3 regions of the Bacillus sp. F9_6S_D1_P_5 genome follow, and region 3 is predicted to be linked to each of the others. Evidence: riboswitches for the same ligand, from Rfam matches in the RefSeq annotation. Region 3 holds a riboswitch; each other region holds the start of a gene.
What was found. A riboswitch is a leader RNA that binds a small molecule or an ion and turns the genes downstream of it on or off. The one in region 3 is predicted to bind S-adenosylmethionine.
Positions count from the first base shown of each region.

Region 1: it holds a riboswitch for S-adenosylmethionine, as region 3 does, so the genes downstream of both, ACUXEY_RS23440 (MetQ/NlpA family ABC transporter substrate-binding protein) here and ACUXEY_RS02640 (M20 family metallopeptidase) in region 3, are expected to answer to the same signal.
Region 2: it holds a riboswitch for S-adenosylmethionine, as region 3 does, so the genes downstream of both, ACUXEY_RS23395 (ABC transporter permease) here and ACUXEY_RS02640 (M20 family metallopeptidase) in region 3, are expected to answer to the same signal.

Region 1 covers NZ_JBTREW010000024.1:49,489-55,063, reverse strand. The annotation lists gene ACUXEY_RS23455 (SDR family oxidoreductase) at 1-317, shown strand, start outside; gene ACUXEY_RS23450 (methionine ABC transporter permease) at 355-1,023, opposite strand; gene ACUXEY_RS23445 (methionine ABC transporter ATP-binding protein) at 998-2,038, opposite strand; gene ACUXEY_RS23440 (MetQ/NlpA family ABC transporter substrate-binding protein) at 2,051-2,863, opposite strand; SAM riboswitch class I at 2,949-3,063, opposite strand; gene ACUXEY_RS23435 (NAD(P)-dependent alcohol dehydrogenase) at 3,144-4,052, opposite strand; gene ACUXEY_RS23430 (DUF6612 family protein) at 4,198-4,962, shown strand; gene ACUXEY_RS23425 (FAD-binding protein) at 5,073-5,575, shown strand, end outside.
Region 2 covers NZ_JBTREW010000024.1:41,036-46,610, forward strand. The annotation lists gene ACUXEY_RS23385 (ABC transporter ATP-binding protein) at 1-371, opposite strand, end outside; gene ACUXEY_RS23390 (ABC transporter permease) at 328-1,332, opposite strand; gene ACUXEY_RS23395 (ABC transporter permease) at 1,350-2,267, opposite strand; SAM riboswitch class I at 2,402-2,507, opposite strand; gene ACUXEY_RS23400 (DUF3951 domain-containing protein) at 2,890-3,042, shown strand; gene ACUXEY_RS23405 (hypothetical protein) at 3,061-3,564, opposite strand; gene ACUXEY_RS23410 (multidrug effflux MFS transporter) at 3,815-5,065, opposite strand; gene ACUXEY_RS23415 (DUF3981 domain-containing protein) at 5,193-5,575, opposite strand, start outside.
Region 3 covers NZ_JBTREW010000001.1:531,933-537,507, forward strand. The annotation lists gene ACUXEY_RS02630 (VOC family protein) at 57-449, opposite strand; gene ACUXEY_RS02635 (AAA domain-containing protein) at 561-2,870, shown strand; SAM riboswitch class I at 2,946-3,047, shown strand; gene ACUXEY_RS02640 (M20 family metallopeptidase) at 3,136-4,341, shown strand; gene ACUXEY_RS02645 (MDR family MFS transporter) at 4,666-5,575, shown strand, end outside.

The DNA.
Region 1 (5,575 bases), on a different contig from region 3:
TGACGTCGGGACAATTTCAAGGACCTATGGCAGGAGAACTAGCGTATGCAACAACGAAGGGAGCAATTGACGCCCTTACGAGTACGTTGTCAGCTGAGGTAGCTCACCTAGGAATAACAGTGAATGCAATTAATCCAGGCCCAACTAGTACAGGGTGGATGACTGAGGAGATAAAGCAAGGATTAAAGCCGATGTTTCCTTTTGGTAGAATTGGTGAGCCGAAGGATGCAGCAAGACTCATTAAGTTTTTAGTAAGTGAAGAAGCAGAATGGATTACGGGACAAGTTATTCATTCTGAAGGTGGGTTTAAAAGATAAAAAGAAGGTATCTCACTAGGGTGAGATACCTTCTTTTTTAATCCTTTTTCAATCTTCGTGCAACACCGTTACCTAAAGACTGTAACCCTTGAACGAGGATAATTAAAATAAAGACGGTTGCATACATTACTTCCGGTTCGTATCGTAAATGCCCAAATCGATATGCTAAATCACCAAGACCGCCAGCACCTACAAGTCCAGCCATTGCTGTTGCGCCAATTAAGCCGATTGTTGCGATTGTTAACCCAAGTACAAGGGAGGGACGAGCTTCTTTCACCATAACGTGCCAAATGATTTTTATAGTAGAAATGCCCATCGCTTGATAAGCTTCAATAACACCACGATCCACTTCTAATAAAGCCGTTTCCATTAACCTTGCAATATAAGGGGCCGTGAATACGACAAGTGGTACGATGACACCTTGCACACCAATCGATGTTCCCATTAGAAACTTTGTAAAAGGTAAAATAAAGAATAGTAGAATGATAAACGGAAGAGAGCGAATGATATTAATAATTGTATCCAGAATTGGATAAATGATTTTATTTTCGTGCTGCCCACCAGGTCTCATTAAAACAAGTGTGACGCCAAGTGGTAGTGCAATAAGGATAGAGATGAATAGTGAAATAGATGTCATTTGAAATGTTTGAATGGTTGCTTCCCATATGACTTTACCCCATTCATCCAAAAAGGACTTGTTTCCCATAATCTGTTCTACCTCCTTCTACGATGATCCCTTGCTCTTGTAAAAATGATAAAGCACGGTCTACTTCAGTTTTTTCACCTTGCATATGAATGATCAGTTTCCCATATGCTTCATGTTTTAACTGTGTAATATTACCGGATAAAATATTCGGATACACTTGAAAACGTTTTGTAGCGATAGCTAACGCTGGTTCGCCAGGAGAAGTTCCTATAAATGAAAGTGTTACGATTTCTCCGGTTCTTTGTAGCTCTTTCTGTACGTCTTCAGGAATCTTCGCTGCAAATGCACTATTTACGAATTTTTTCGTTGTTGCATGTTGTGGGTTTGTGAATATATCCTTCACAGTCCCGCTTTCAACTACTGCTCCATGTTCCATGACAGCAACTCGGTCACATATACGCTGGATGACATTCATTTCATGTGTAATTAATAAAATTGTGATCCCAATTTCTTCATTAATCTTTAATAATAGATCAAGAATAGATTCCGTTGTTTCTGGGTCTAAAGCGCTCGTTGCTTCGTCGCTTAATAACACTTCTGGTTCATGGGATAGTGCACGTGCAATGGCAACACGTTGTTTCTGACCACCAGAAAGTTCACTCGGATAGGCATCTTTTCGGTTGAAAAGGTCGACAATGCGTAAATATTTTTCTACTCTTTTTTCGATCTCCGTTTTTGGAATGCCAGCAAGGCGTAACGGTAATGCAATATTTTCATAAACGGTAACAGTTTTAAGTAAATTGAATCCTTGAAAAATCATCCCGATTTTTTGTCGCGCTTTTGCAAGTTCCTTTGCTGATAAAGTTGTTAAGTCTTGATCGTTGACAATGATATTTCCTGTCGTTGGTTTTTCTAATAAATTTACACATCGAATTAATGTACTTTTACCAGCGCCGCTATATCCAATGATTCCAAATACTTCGCCCCTTTTTACTTGGAGGGAAGTAGGTTTAAGAGCTTCCACATTCCCCTTTTTTGTTGTAAATACTTTGGATACATTTTTTAATTCAATCATTATCGTCAGCTCCTACCAAGACGGTAAAACAGAACCATCAAATTTTTTCTCGATAAATTCTTTTACTTCTTTAGATTGATAAGCTTTCTTTAATTTATTTACAACGGCATCATCTTTATTTTCAGTACGAACAACGACCCAGTTCACATATGGTGAATCTTTTCCTTCACGGAAGATAGAATCTTTCGCAGGGCTTAATTTTGCACCTAATGCAAAGTTTGTATTAATTGCAGCTGCTTTCACTTCACTTAGTTGTGTCGGTAATTGAGATGCCTCTAATTCAACAATCTTTAAATTTTTCGGATTTTCAATTACATCTTTCGCAGTCGCTTTTTCTGTAGCCTTTGGATCCACTTTTAAAACACCTGCTTTTTCAAATAGCTTTAAAGCTCGAAGTTCATTCGTTGGATCATTTGGCACAGCAATCGCATCGCCCTCTTTTAAGTCTTTTACATCTTTTAAGCTTTTAGAATATACGCCCATAGGGAATGTTACTGTTGAAAATACTTCAGTTAATTTCATATTGCGTTCAGCTTTAAATACGTCTAAATATGATTTCGTTTGATAGCTATTTACATCGAGGCTTTTTTCATCTAAAGATACGTTTGGTGCTACATAATCATTAAATACTTTTACATCAATTTCGAGTCCGTCTTTCGCTGCCACTTCTTTCACCTTTTCAAAAATTTGTTCATGCGGTCCACCCGTTACGCCGACAGTAATCTTTTTCTCATCTAACGTTTTTACCTCTTTATCGGAATTAGCACCACATGCACCTAACAATAATACCGCTCCACTTACAATGCTCAATAATACTTTTTTCATCTATAGTTCCCCCTTCATATACGTTCCAAAATAAAAAGCACCTCTCAAAAATAAGAGAGGTGCCGAATAGACAAAATAGGATCCTCTCTTATCTTCCAAAACGAAAACTCGTTTTGCAGGAATTAGCACCTTAGCTTATACGTCATAAGCTCGGTTGCCGGGCATCATCGGGCCAGTCCCTCCGCCACTCTTGATAAGAGTATGTGTATGTAGTTTTTTAATATGGTACTAATAGTAAATCTTACAAAAAGAATTGTCAATGTTATTTTCTGAATATATTTTATTTTAAGGTAATCGAAACGTTACCTTTTTTATGTCCCTTTTCCACATACATATGCGCTTCAGAAATTTCTTCTAATCGGTAAGTTCTATCAATAACAGGTTTTAAATGTTCTGTTTCAGTTAGTTCTTTTAGTAGAATCATATCCTCTTTACTTACCTTTGCCATCATTCCATTAACAGATACATATTTTCCATTGGGTGTTAATGTATTTGTACAAAGGGATTTTTTATACTTCCCAACTGCATCAAATATAATATCGTAGCGCTCGCGCCTCTTAGTAAAATCTTCTTTCGTATAATCAATTACTTTATCAGCTCCTAAAGATTGAACGAGTTCAAAATTTGAATTACTACAAACAGCCGTAACGGTCGCACCGAAATATTTAGCAAGTTGTACAGCAGCTGTTCCTACCGATCCTGAGGCACCATATATGAGCACTTGTTGCCCTTTTTTTATAAGGCCCTTTCTCAGGAAATGCAATGCTGAAGTTCCACCAAAAGGAATAACTGCCGCTTCTTCATACGTCACATTGGTAGGTTTTAATGTTATTAATCCACTTTCATGTACGCATGTGTACTCGGCGTAACCGCCGAGGTTTAGTTCTGTTAATGCAAAAATAGGATCACCTTTTTTAAATTGAGTTACATCTGTTCCAATTTCCTCAATTTCTCCAGCTAATTCTACACCAAGTATAGGGTTTCTCGGTTTTCTGAAACCTAATATGATCCGCATAGGAATCCAAAATAAGAGGGGACTATTAAAACCGCGTATTCTACAATCTCCAGTCGATACACTTGTTGCGTGAATTTTAACTAATACTTCGTTCTTTTTAGGCGTAGGTTTCTCTATATTTTGAAGCTGAAGAACGTTAGGTGGTCCATACTTTGTGCAAATAATTGCTTTCATAATGACCTCCTGAAATGAGTTGTTGTTATTTATATCATATTTAAAATCTTCATTAAACATGTCGCTATATAGAGAATATAGATTAAAAATTATATAGATTTCATAGGAAAAGAGGTGATATTATTTTTGGAAAGGGGGCGACATTATGAAAAAAATTATTTTTGTTTCAAGTTTAGTACTTGCAATCAGTCTAGGGGCAGGGTGTAGTAATGAGAAAACAGCAAAGATGGATGAACCGAAAAAAGAATCAGTTCAAAAAGAAAAGGAATTAGCAGCGAAGGATGTTTTCAAGAAAACGAACGAAGCTTTTAAAAATGAAGAGCATGTAACGATGACATATGGTGTAGGGGTAAAAGCTGAGGGAACAGAGATGGATATATTAAAGGCTAAGATGCAATTAGAGCCAAAGACAAAGAATTCTCGTTCTGAAATGAATATTTCCGGTACAGATGTTGTAGTGTATACTGTGGATGGTAAAGTTGCTGGTGAGGTGAAAAATCCTAATACAGGAGAAGTTATAACCGTACCAGAGGAGCAATTAAACGCTGGTGGAATGAAAGCGACTCAAGATATTATAGATAAATTAGAAGTACCGGAAGTAGTTTTAGATAAAATGAAGATGGAGAAAAGCGGAGATAAATATAAACTGAAATTTACATTAAAAGGGAAAGAAACAGAAAGTATGTTAACTAGCATGGATGAAACGCAGAAGAAAATGTTACAAGCACAAAATGCGAAAATAGAAGAAGTGGATGCAGAATATATCATTACAAAAGATTTTAAATATGAATCAGCAAAGATAGACATGATTATGAGTAGTAATGGCAAGGATAAAGCACACATTATTACGAACGCAAAGTATACGTCGTACGAAAAGTTTGACCCAATACAATTGCCAGCAGCAAAGTAACAGTTTTGATGAGGGGACCTAAAATAAGGTGCCCTCTTTTTTGTATACTTTCTTCATAGGAAAATAGGTACAATATGAAGAGGAAAAGATGTAGAAGAGGAGAGTGTCATTTGAAAAAAAGAAAGATAGCGGTGGTTATGATGGCTTATACAGTGTTGCTTGCGACATCTGTAAATACATATAAAGAGCAATTAAATCATCCGATTATGAGCGATGTAGGAAAGTTACTCCCGACGAAAATAAAACGTGTTGAAAGTGCTGAAGATGAAATTTCATTAAAACAGGTTGTGCAAGATGCAAATGTTTCTGGGGAGAAAATTTCTATCGCAGGTATGCAACATAGCCAAGGCGGACAGACGTATTATCCGAACGGTACGATGCTTGATATGAAAGGATATAATGAAATATTAGAGTTTAATCCGGAGAAGAAGAGGATTAGGGTACAAAGCGGTGTCACATGGAATGACATTCAAAAGAAAATCAATCCGTATGGTCTTGCGGTTCAAGTAATGCAGTCGCAAAATATTTTTACTGTTGGTGGTTCATTAAGTGTAAATGTACATGGACGTGACATTCGTCATGAAGCATTAATTGATACAGTAGAGTCATTTAG
Region 2 (5,575 bases), on a different contig from region 3:
GATTTTTTCTCGTGTTGCAAAATTACTTCTGTAATTTGTCTTCCTACCTTCATCGTCGGATTTAAAGAAGACAGAGGGTCTTGAAAGATAAAAGAAATATCTTTCCCTCGAATTTGATTCCACTCTGATTCTTGTAAATTCGTTAATCCTTGAGATTGGAAAGAGATACTTCCATCATCGATGTGAATAGACTCTTGATTTAGTCCAATAATAGATTGTGCTGTAACACTTTTTCCTGAACCACTCTCTCCTACAAGTGCAACGATTTCACCTTCGTTAATAGAAAAGGAAACATGTTTCACAATCGCTTGCTTACTATTCTCTTTTTCAACGGCTAACGTTACGTTTTCTAAAGATAAAAGCTGTCCCATGTTTTTTCTCCTTTCGATTCCTTTTTACGATTTTTGGATCAATTGCATCTTGCAAACCATCACCAATTGCATTAAATGCAAACATAATGAGCGCAATCATGATTGCTGGGAAGAATAATTGCCACCATTCTCCGCTCAGTAATGTCCCGAGTGCATCGTTCGTCATCGTTCCCCAGCTCGCTGCCGGTGATTGTACTCCAAGTCCGATAAAGCTTAAAAATGATTCTGAGAAAATAGCTGCCGGAATTGTAAATGATAAATTTACGATAATAATGCCTGTTAAATTCGGAATGATGTGTCCGTATATAATCTTCATATGCGATGTACCTAATCGCTCTGCTGCAATAACAAATTCTCTTTGCTTTAAGGATAATACTTGTGCCCTAACGAGACGTGCCATGCCAATCCATCCTGTTAATGCAAGGGCAATAATAATTGTAAAAAGCCCTGGTTTCATAACGATTAATAATAAAATAACAATTAATAAATATGGGATACCGTATAACACTTCAATCCCTCGTACAATCCACTCATCAATTAACGTTCCAAGGCGACTACGTCCTCTCACATATCCACTAAAGCCACCGATTAGTACACCAATTCCTATATCAAGAGCCGCTGCCACTAATCCAACTGTTAGTGAAATTTTCCCTCCAGCCCAGGTGCGCGCCCATATGTCTCTTCCTAGATCATCTGTTCCGAACCAATGCTCACTACTAGGGGGTAAGTTTGTTGCTTCTTTTACTTGTTCACTCGCAGTAAATGACGTTAAACTTTCGCCAATCAGTGAAAAAACAATAATTAGTAATAGCGTCACTGCCCCTAAAACTGCTATAGGGTTTGATATAAACTTGCGAAACACTTCCTTCTTTCGGCTAATCGTTTGCTGCTCTTTATTTATCGTTAATTCTTTTTTCTCTTCATTCGTTAATAACTGTTTATTGATTTCATAAACTCCCATTTAAATGTCCCCCCTCCTTACGTAATAGAACGAATACGTGGATCAACAATACGGTGAATAATATCTGTAACGAAAATACAAGAAATTAATAATGCACTATAGAAAATCGTCGTTCCCATAATGACCGGATAATCCCGGTTAAAAATACTATCTACAAAATATTTTCCTAGACCAGGAATGGAAAATATTTTTTCAATAACGAAAGTCCCTGTTAAAAGTCCAGCCATTAACGGCCCAACAAATGTAAGAACTGGAACAATTGCATTTCGAAGGGCATGCCTTATAATAATCTTCTTAATTGGTATACCTTTCGCTCTTGCTAATTTAATATAATCACTCTGCAATACTTCAATCATATTAGAGCGAACAAATCTCGTAATCACTGCAATTGGTCCTAATGCTAATGCGAAGGATGGCAATACCGTATGTTCGAATGTGCCCCAAGACGCTACTGGTAACAATTCAAACTGTATAGCAAATACTTGTATAAATAGTGGCGCTAAAATAAAACTTGGAATAGATATACCGAGAATCGCAAGTAAGCTCACACTATAATCAATTACTTTCCCATGATATAGGGCTGCAAATGTACCTGCTGCAATTCCGACTAATAATGAAATAATAAGTGCTTGTAAACCAATAATTGCTGACGGACCAAATCCTGTCGTTATAATTTCTGATACACCTTGACCTGTAGATTGAACAGATTCACCAAAATCAAAATGAACTACGCCATCTAAATAAGCGACATATTGATTCCATAACGGTTCATCGAGGTGATACTTCGCCCTCATATTCTGTATTACTTCCTCTGGAAAGATTTTCGCATCTGATGAAAATGGATCCCCAGGAATGATATGCATAATCAAAAATGTTACTGTCGTAATGACCCATAGCGTGAAAACCATAACCGATAGTTTTTTAATAACATACACTTCGATAACCCCCTAAACAAATGAATTTACTTTGTTTTATTGACATATTTGTTCCTATTACTTTTCCGCTTCTTAAAATACAAAAAGCCTTGATCTTAAAAAATAAGATCAAGGCTTAATAAACGAAGGCCCATCACTTATCTTTCAAGACTTGCTTGCTGGAATTAGCACGGTGTTCCTACTACAGAACCCGCTGCTGAGGTGTCATAGGGCCAGTCCCTCTACCTCTCTGGATAAGTAAATTGCTATATTATTATTTGGTTCAAATTGTATATTTCGAATTATAATTCTGAAAAAATGAAAAGTCAATCAAATTGGATATATTTAGAAAAATCAGTTTTTAATGTCGTTTATCGAAATTACGGTTTTCACTTATAATAAAAAGAAATACTGTTAAAGGAGTTATAAGATGGATCCCTTACTTCTTGCTACTATAGGATTACCCTTAACAATCGTTATACTTGTCATCATCGGGGTCTATAAAGTGAAACTTTAATCAGTGGGGGATGTTCATCCCCCACTGATTATTAGTTGAACCAATCGGGCTTTTACGGGCAGTTGATCCCCTACCTAACTTCTTTGCTTTCACTGAATTTTGAGGTGGGGAGCTTACTGCCCGTTAATGCGAGATAAACTCTTTATTAAAAAGAAACGTATCACTTCTTTTTATACTCCATGCGATAATATTACCGGTCAAACCATTTCTGAATTTCACGAAGAACAGAAGGCATTAGTATCCGAGGATGAAGACGGAGATGGTAAGAAGAAAAAATAACCTTGCGCATACGCAAGGTTATTTTTTCGTTTCTGCTTGAAAACGTTTATAGTATGTCGATGCTGTTGAAAAATTAATTTCTATATCACGAATCAAAGATGAATCTTCTTCTTTAGCTAACTTCTGTAATTTTTTCATCGCTTGTTCTGCTTCATTTAAGAAGCCAACATACATTTCATGTTCTTGTTCTTTCGACTTCGGCACACGAATTTCTTTACGTATGTGATCTATATCTTCTAACATGCCCGTTGTTACCTTCTGCACGTCTTCTTTATATGTAGCATTCGTTATTTCCTTACCGCCCTTTTCTTTTGCCACTTCCCATAACTGTAATGCTTTATTAATTTCTTTATTCATTTTCATATCGTATTTTTCATGTACTGCACGGTATTCTTTCATCTCTTCTGTTTGCTCAGTAGATTGCTCTACCTTTTCTTTCGGTTCTTTCGTATCTTTATTTCCATTACATCCCGCTAGAAGGATCATACTTCCCATTACAGCAATACCCAAAACCTTCTTCATCTCTTCTTCTCCTTTTATCTACAGCTACTACTCATTATAGTTTCTTATATCTTCACTTGTTATTATACCGAGAACATCCTACTTTTTACACTTAAGACGATAGCTTAATATACATGCCTACATTTTTGTCACAGTATCGTCACTTTATGCAAATAACTTTTGCATCACCTTACGAAGCTGTATGCGTTATTTCAAAGAAATGAAAAAAGAGCTGATTCAAAACGTATTTGAATCAGCTCTTTTTTATAATTTAAGCCTCTAAATTTTGTCTTTGTTGCATTTCAAACTGCTTTTCACTTCTTCTGGCCATAAATAGATAACATAATACAGCACCAATTTCACAAAGAGCGATTACAACCCCCATCGGTAATGCGGTGTTACTTCCCCCAATACCTACTAACGGTGCAACAAGTGCTCCTGAGATGAACTGTAATAATCCTAATAAGGCCGATGCTGTTCCTGCAGCTTGTTTCTGATTTCTCATCGCTAACGAGAACCCAGTCGTTGAGACAACCCCGACACTTGATACGACAAGGAATAATGAGCATAAAACACCAATTAAACCTATTCCGAGCACGATTGTCAGTAATAAAGATAGGCCACCAACAGCTGCGATAATAATACCAGCAACAAATAATGTCTTCTCATTCACTTTCCCTGCTAAACGACCTGTTACCTGACTAGCAATGATAATACCGATACCGTTGATTGCAAAGAATAAACTAAATTGCTGTGGCGACGCTCCGTATATGTTCTGCAACACAAATGGTGAGCCTGAAATGTACGCAAACATTGCCGCCGTTACTAGCCCTTGTGACAATGCATATCCCATAAACAGACGATCCTTTAACAGCTTTCCGTACGTCGCCAATGTTCCTGACAATCCACCCGTTTCTCTCTCTTCGGGAGGTAATGTTTCACGTAATACGAAAGTAGCTGATATTAACATGAATACACTAATTGCTCCAAGAACGATGAAGACACCGCGCCATGTTGTAAATTGTAACAATTGTCCTCCAATAATCGGTGCCAAAATAGGCGCTGCTCCGTTTACTAACATAAGCAGTGAGAAAAACTTCGTCATTTCAGAACCTGAATACATGTCACGTACCATCGCACGTGATATAACAATCCCAGCCGATCCTGAAGCCCCTTGTAAGAAGCGCAATAACACTAAACTCCAAATAGAAGGTGCAATAGCACAAAGTAAAGAAGAAGCAACATAAATAATAAGAGCAATAATAAGAGGTTTGCGCCTTCCATAAATATCACTAATTGAACCGACAAATAATTGCCCTACTGAAAGCCCAAGTAAACAAGCTGTTAATGTTAGTTGCGCTAGGGATGCACCTGTCTGTAAATCATCCGTTAATTTCGGTAACGAAGGCAAATACATATCGATAGATAACGGCCCAATTGCCGTAAGTGTCCCTAGTACAAGAATCATCCATAACCTATTTGTCTTTACAGGTTTATATATTTCTTGATTAACTCCATTCACTTTTTCTGTTCACCCTTTCCTATACATAATGAATCGTAACAATTATAGTTACAACATAAACATACGTCAAGTATAGCGCATTTTCCTGTTTTATACTGTAAAAAAAAGCGATAGAATTTCTATCGCTTTACTTTTTCAAATTGCTATTTGCAAATTTAGATACGGAAGACATCGCCTCTCCTGTATCTAAATATGTGATTTGAATTGGATCTCCCACTTCTGTAAACATAGCATATGGGAATTTTTTCACAGGTATCATAAATACTTTTTGTTCATTCTCTAACAGTACGTACACAATTGTATTTTCACCTGATTTTTCTTTATATACACGTTTTACAACGCCTTCTTTTTGTGCCTCTTTACCACTTGAAGTCGGTCTAAATGAATCTCCACTTCCGCTCAGCGCATTTTTATAATTCTCAAGCGCTTCTTTTTGCGTCGAACCTGTTGCAAATATTTTCGCGTTAGAAGCATAGATAACTGTATGAGCACGTACTAAACCTCCGTCAT
Region 3 (5,575 bases):
ACTGGTTAAAAACAAGGGCCGGAATTCCGGCTCCTTTTCTATACTAAAGTCTTACTTTATCTCTCCGTCTCAAAAAACTCAATCCATTCTCCATCAGGACCAGCAAAGAATATGTAACGTGTTCCATCTGGTAATGTTTCAATTTCTTCTCCTAGTAGGAAGGTTACGCCGTGTTTTTGTATTCTTTTGATTTCATCCTCTAATGAATCGACTTTAAAGCAAATGTGATGTACTTTTCCTTCTGCCGGAAGAGAAGAGTTATAACCTTCAATGAGTTCTAGTATCGTTTCCTTCGATTCTTCCACACCTAAAAAAGCAAGTTTTAAGTCTGGATTCGGGTGTCCCATACGTTTAATGAGCTGTAAGCCAACTACTTCTTCATAAAATGAAATAGATGTTTCTAAGTTTGCAACCATAAGTCCTACGTGTTCTATTCTTCTAACTGGCATGTGCAACCCTTCTTTCTGAAAATTATATATAAAATAATATTGAAAATTAAGAAAATAAGCAAGATAAAAACCTTACAAATTTTAGCGTGTTATATGGTATAGTGAGAAAGTATGTTTGGGGAGAAGGAAGGAGATTATACGATGAATACACCTACTCAAACTCCTTCATTATCGGCAACGATGAAAGAGTGGCATTATGCATTAGCGTATGAAATTAAACATTGGAAAACGATAGGTGGTAGTAAAATTTCTATCATGAACGGTCGTTTTTTATATACAGATTATGAAAGTACAGTATACGTATTTCAGCTTATATCGGAAGTAAGCTTACCTGAAGGTTCACCAATTCGAATTGAATTCGATGGCGAAGAAGCGACAGGGGAAGTATTATCTGTACATGGATTAGAAATAGAGCTGAAATTAAATGATTATATACAAGGTGAAATACGAGAAGCGGTTTTATATAGTGAACCGTGGCAATTGTTAGAGCAACTACAAGAGCGATTAAAAGAAGCACATAAAGATAAATTAAAACGTAATCGTATAAAGCGTCTTGTTGACGGGACGAGCAGTCCGAAGCATATTGAGAAGATGAAGAACCCGAAAAATGAATTGGCGTATCGTTCGTTTTACAATCCGACGACGTACGTGTGGGGACCGCCTGGAACAGGGAAGTCTTACAATTTATCACGTATTATTTCGGCTCATTATCAAAAAGGAAAATCGGTACTTGTATTAGCTCATAGTAATGCGGCAGTGGACGTATTAATGAGTGAAGTAACGAAGCAAATTGAGAAGAAAAAGAAATGGACACCTGGCGAAATTGTTCGTTACGGTTATAGCCAGCATGATCATATACGAAATCATGAAACGTTACTTGCGTCGAAGTTAGTTGAAACGACGAACGGATCTTGGGGAGAAGAAAGACTCTATTTAGAAGAAACACGACAAGATCTTCGCGAAAAGATTTTATCGTATAAAGCGACTTCTGCTGATAAGAAGCGTATACAAGAGATTGAAAGTGACCTTCGAAAGCAAAAAGCGAAAATTAAAGAAGTAGAAAAAGAATACATTGAAAATGCGAAAGTAATCGGCGCAACTTTATCGAAATGTGCCATTGATTCACTTATTTATGAGCGTACATTTGATTTAGTTGTCGTAGATGAAGTGAGTATGGCATATGTTCCGCAAATTGCATTAGCTGCTTCACTTGGAAAACGCATCGTCGTTTGTGGGGACTTTTTACAGTTACCTCCAATTGCGATGGCGAACCATGAACTCGTTCGAAAATGGCTTGGGGAAGATATGTTTTATCATGCTGGAATTGTTGAGTCTGTCAATAAATCAGAAGCACATCCAAACCTCTTCATGTTGCAGGAGCAAAGGCGTATGCATGCAGATATTTCGAAGTTTACAAACTCATTTATTTATAAAAATAGAGTATATGATCATCCGTCTGTTTCAGAGCGAAAAGAACTTGCGCAACTACAACCGTTCGCAAATGAGGCGAGTGTTTTATTTGATACGGGATTAATGGGCGCTTTTTCGTTAAAAGACGCTGCATCTGGTTCTCGTTTTAACATTATGTCTGGTTTAGTAGCGATGCAAATGATGTTAATTGGATTGTTAGACGGTGTTCAATCGATCGGTGTTGTTACACCTTACAGAGCACAATCCCGTTTCTTATCAACGTGTATCAGGGAAATATTGCAGAGAACGAAATATCAAAATATACCAGTTTTAGCAGCAACAGTTCATAAGTTTCAAGGGTCTGAAAGAGATATGATGATATTTGATACAGTGGATAGTTATCCGCAAGAACGACCTGGTGTATTATTCTTTGACCATAAAAATCATCGCCTCGTCAATGTAGCAGTGACAAGGGCGAGAGGGAAGTTCATTCAACTATCAGATTGTCATTATATGCGTAAAAATCTTTCGAGAAAACAAGCGTTATCGCAATTAACAGCTCATATAGAACGTCACGGAGATGTGTATGATCGCACGACATCAAGACAATTGTGGGAGCGAAAAATTTCGAAACGATTACGTTGGTTTATGGAAATGAATCTTGAAGAGCCGAAAGGGTTATTGAAAGATATTTTAGCCGCAAAACGAAAAATTATTATTTCACTTCCAAGTACAAAACAAGTGGATAAGCGAGTATGGCAAGCATTAATGCGTACAAATGCGCAAATAACAGTGTATAGTGATGGACCAGTTCCATTAAAAAATGTAAAGTTACAAAGACAAAACAAAGCATTCCCATTTATCGTAATTGATGATGAAATCTTCTGGGCAGGCGCGCCACTCACATCCCAAATGATGTTTGAAGGTAGTACGGAATTTCCGTACGTATGTGCAAGACTGCAAGCACCAGAAACAATTGGTGTATTAAAAGGGTTTTTAGATATCCGGTAAATTCGGATAGGAATTCCTTGACTTTTAATCAGAATGAACTTAGAATGAATGTAATTTAATATAATTTTATGAAAATTCTTATCGCGAGAGGTTGAGGGACTGGCCCTATGACACCTCGGCAGCGGATTCATTATGAATACTGTGCCAATTCCAGCAAGGTAACTTGAAAGATAAGAAAGAAGCTCATTTTGACTGTATATGCAGAAGCCTCTTTCTATCTTTTAGAAAGAGGCTTTTTTACGTGAAAATATAAGGGGGAAGAAAAATGGGAGCTACTGGAGTAACGTCACAAAGAAAAACAATCGAAGAGAGTATTGAAAGAAATAAGGAAAAGTACATAGAAACAAGTCATGATATTCATGCGAATCCGGAGATAGGTAACCAAGAGTTTTACGCATCAAGAACGTTAAGTTTATTGCTAGGGAGCGCAGGGTTTCAGTTGCAGCACAATATAGCTGGACATGAAACAGGTTTTATCGCGCGAAAAAGCTCAGGAAAACAAGGACCAGTTATCGCATTTTTAGCTGAGTATGACGCTTTACCAGGACTTGGTCATGCGTGTGGTCACAATTTAATTGGCACAATTAGCGTTGCGGCAGCAATCGCATTATCAGAAACGCTTGAAGAAATTGGGGGAGAAGTTGTCGTGTTTGGAACACCAGCTGAAGAAGGAGGACCAAACGGTAGTGCAAAAGCGAGTTATGTAAAGGCTGGTTTATTTAAAGATATTGATGCGGCACTTATGATTCATCCGAGTGGAAAAACAGCGACAACGAGTCCATCACTAGCAGTCGATCCACTTGATTTTCATTTTTACGGAAAAGCAGCTCACGCCGCAGCTTCACCAGAAGAAGGAATTAACGCATTAGATGCGGTCATTCAGCTGTATAACAGCATTAACGCACTTCGCCAACAACTTCCGTCAGATGTGAAAATTCATGGCGTTATTACTGAGGGCGGAAAAGCACCTAACATTATTCCTGACTACGCTGCAGCAAGATTCTTCATCCGCGCAGCAACGAGAAAAAGATGTGCGGAAATAACAGAGAAAGTAAGAAATATCGCAGAGGGAGCAGCATTAGCAACAGGTACGAAAGTGAAAATTCATCAATTCCAAAATGAAATCGATGAACTACTCGTAACAAAAACATTTAATGAAGTCGTAGCCGAAGAGCTAGAATTACAAGGTGAAGACGTAAATCGGAAAGAAAGATTTGGCATCGGCTCAACAGACGCAGGAAACGTAAGTCAAGTCGTACCGACCATTCATCCGTACATTAAAATTGGTTCAGACGATTTAATTGCACATACGAATGAATTTAGAGAAGCAGCACGTTCAGAACTTGGAGACAAAGCGTTAATTACATCAGCAAAAGCACTAGCAAATACGGCGTATCGATTAATTACGGAAGAAGGATTGTTAGATAAGGTGAAGGAGGAGTTTAAAGAGGCGCAGAGGAATCAAGGGTAAGGCGCTTTTTCGAATATAAATCTAATTCATATGCAGAAATAATAGAAAAGAACATTGAAAAATCAATGTTCTTTTCTATTTATGAATCATTTATTTCTTTAGTGATATCTTAAATCTGGTCTAGTCTAGTTTAATAGTAACGGTGATCTGTGAGTTCGAATTGCATTAAAGGATAATAACTAGAGAATGTGTTGTAATTAAAATTTATATTTCTATATTAATTTGTAAAATAAATTCAATTTATGTTATTATATTTCCCTTGGACTGACAGTTTATAGAATGTATAGTGAATATTTGACAAGTTAAAATAGGGGATGTATTACGTTGAAATGGTTATCTTGGGACAGAAATTTAAAAACTAGATTGATTGGCGAAACTATGTTCAATACATTGTTTTGGATGTATTTTCCGTTTATGGCAATATACTATAGCGATGCTTTTGGTAAAGCAATTGGCGGAATTTTAATGGCAATTATACCTCTTGTAGGCATAATAGGTAATTTGTTAGGTGGATATTTAGCTGATCGATTAGGGCGTCGACCTGTCATGCTATTAGGCACAATCATACAAGTAGCAATGTTTGCGGTTTTTGCTTTATCTCATTCACATTGGATTAATTATTTAGCCTATATCGGTATTGGAATTAGCGGGGCAATATACAGTCCAGCAAGTTCTGCAATGATAGCTGATATAGTGCCAGAAAAGGATAGAAGGGTAGTCTTTGCCACTTTTGTTACAGCAAATAATATTGGTGCTGTATTTGGACCAGTGTTAGGTTCATTTTTCTTCTTTCATTATCGAAGTGAATTGTTATGGACTTGTACAATTGTTACATTTATTTATTTTATAGCAATCTATTTCATAATTAGAGAAACGTTTCCAAAAGCTTCTAAAAATAATAGGGACAAAAACAAAATATCGAAAATCTTTAAAGAACAATGGAATAATTATACGAAAATCTTTAGTGATAAAATTTTCGCTCTTTATATAGTTGCTGGAATATTCATTATGATAGCTTTCATGCAACTCGATCTTTACCTTGCGTTATATGTAAAAGAATTTGTACCAACACAATCTCTTTTCTCATGGAGTACTGGTTCATTCTCTCTAAGTAATACTGAAATTTTCGGATGGATGATGGGGTTGAATGGGATTTTATTTGTTTTATGTTCTTTACCTGTTGCAAAATACTTTGAGAATTGGAGCGACCGAAATGTTTTAATTGTCTCTAATG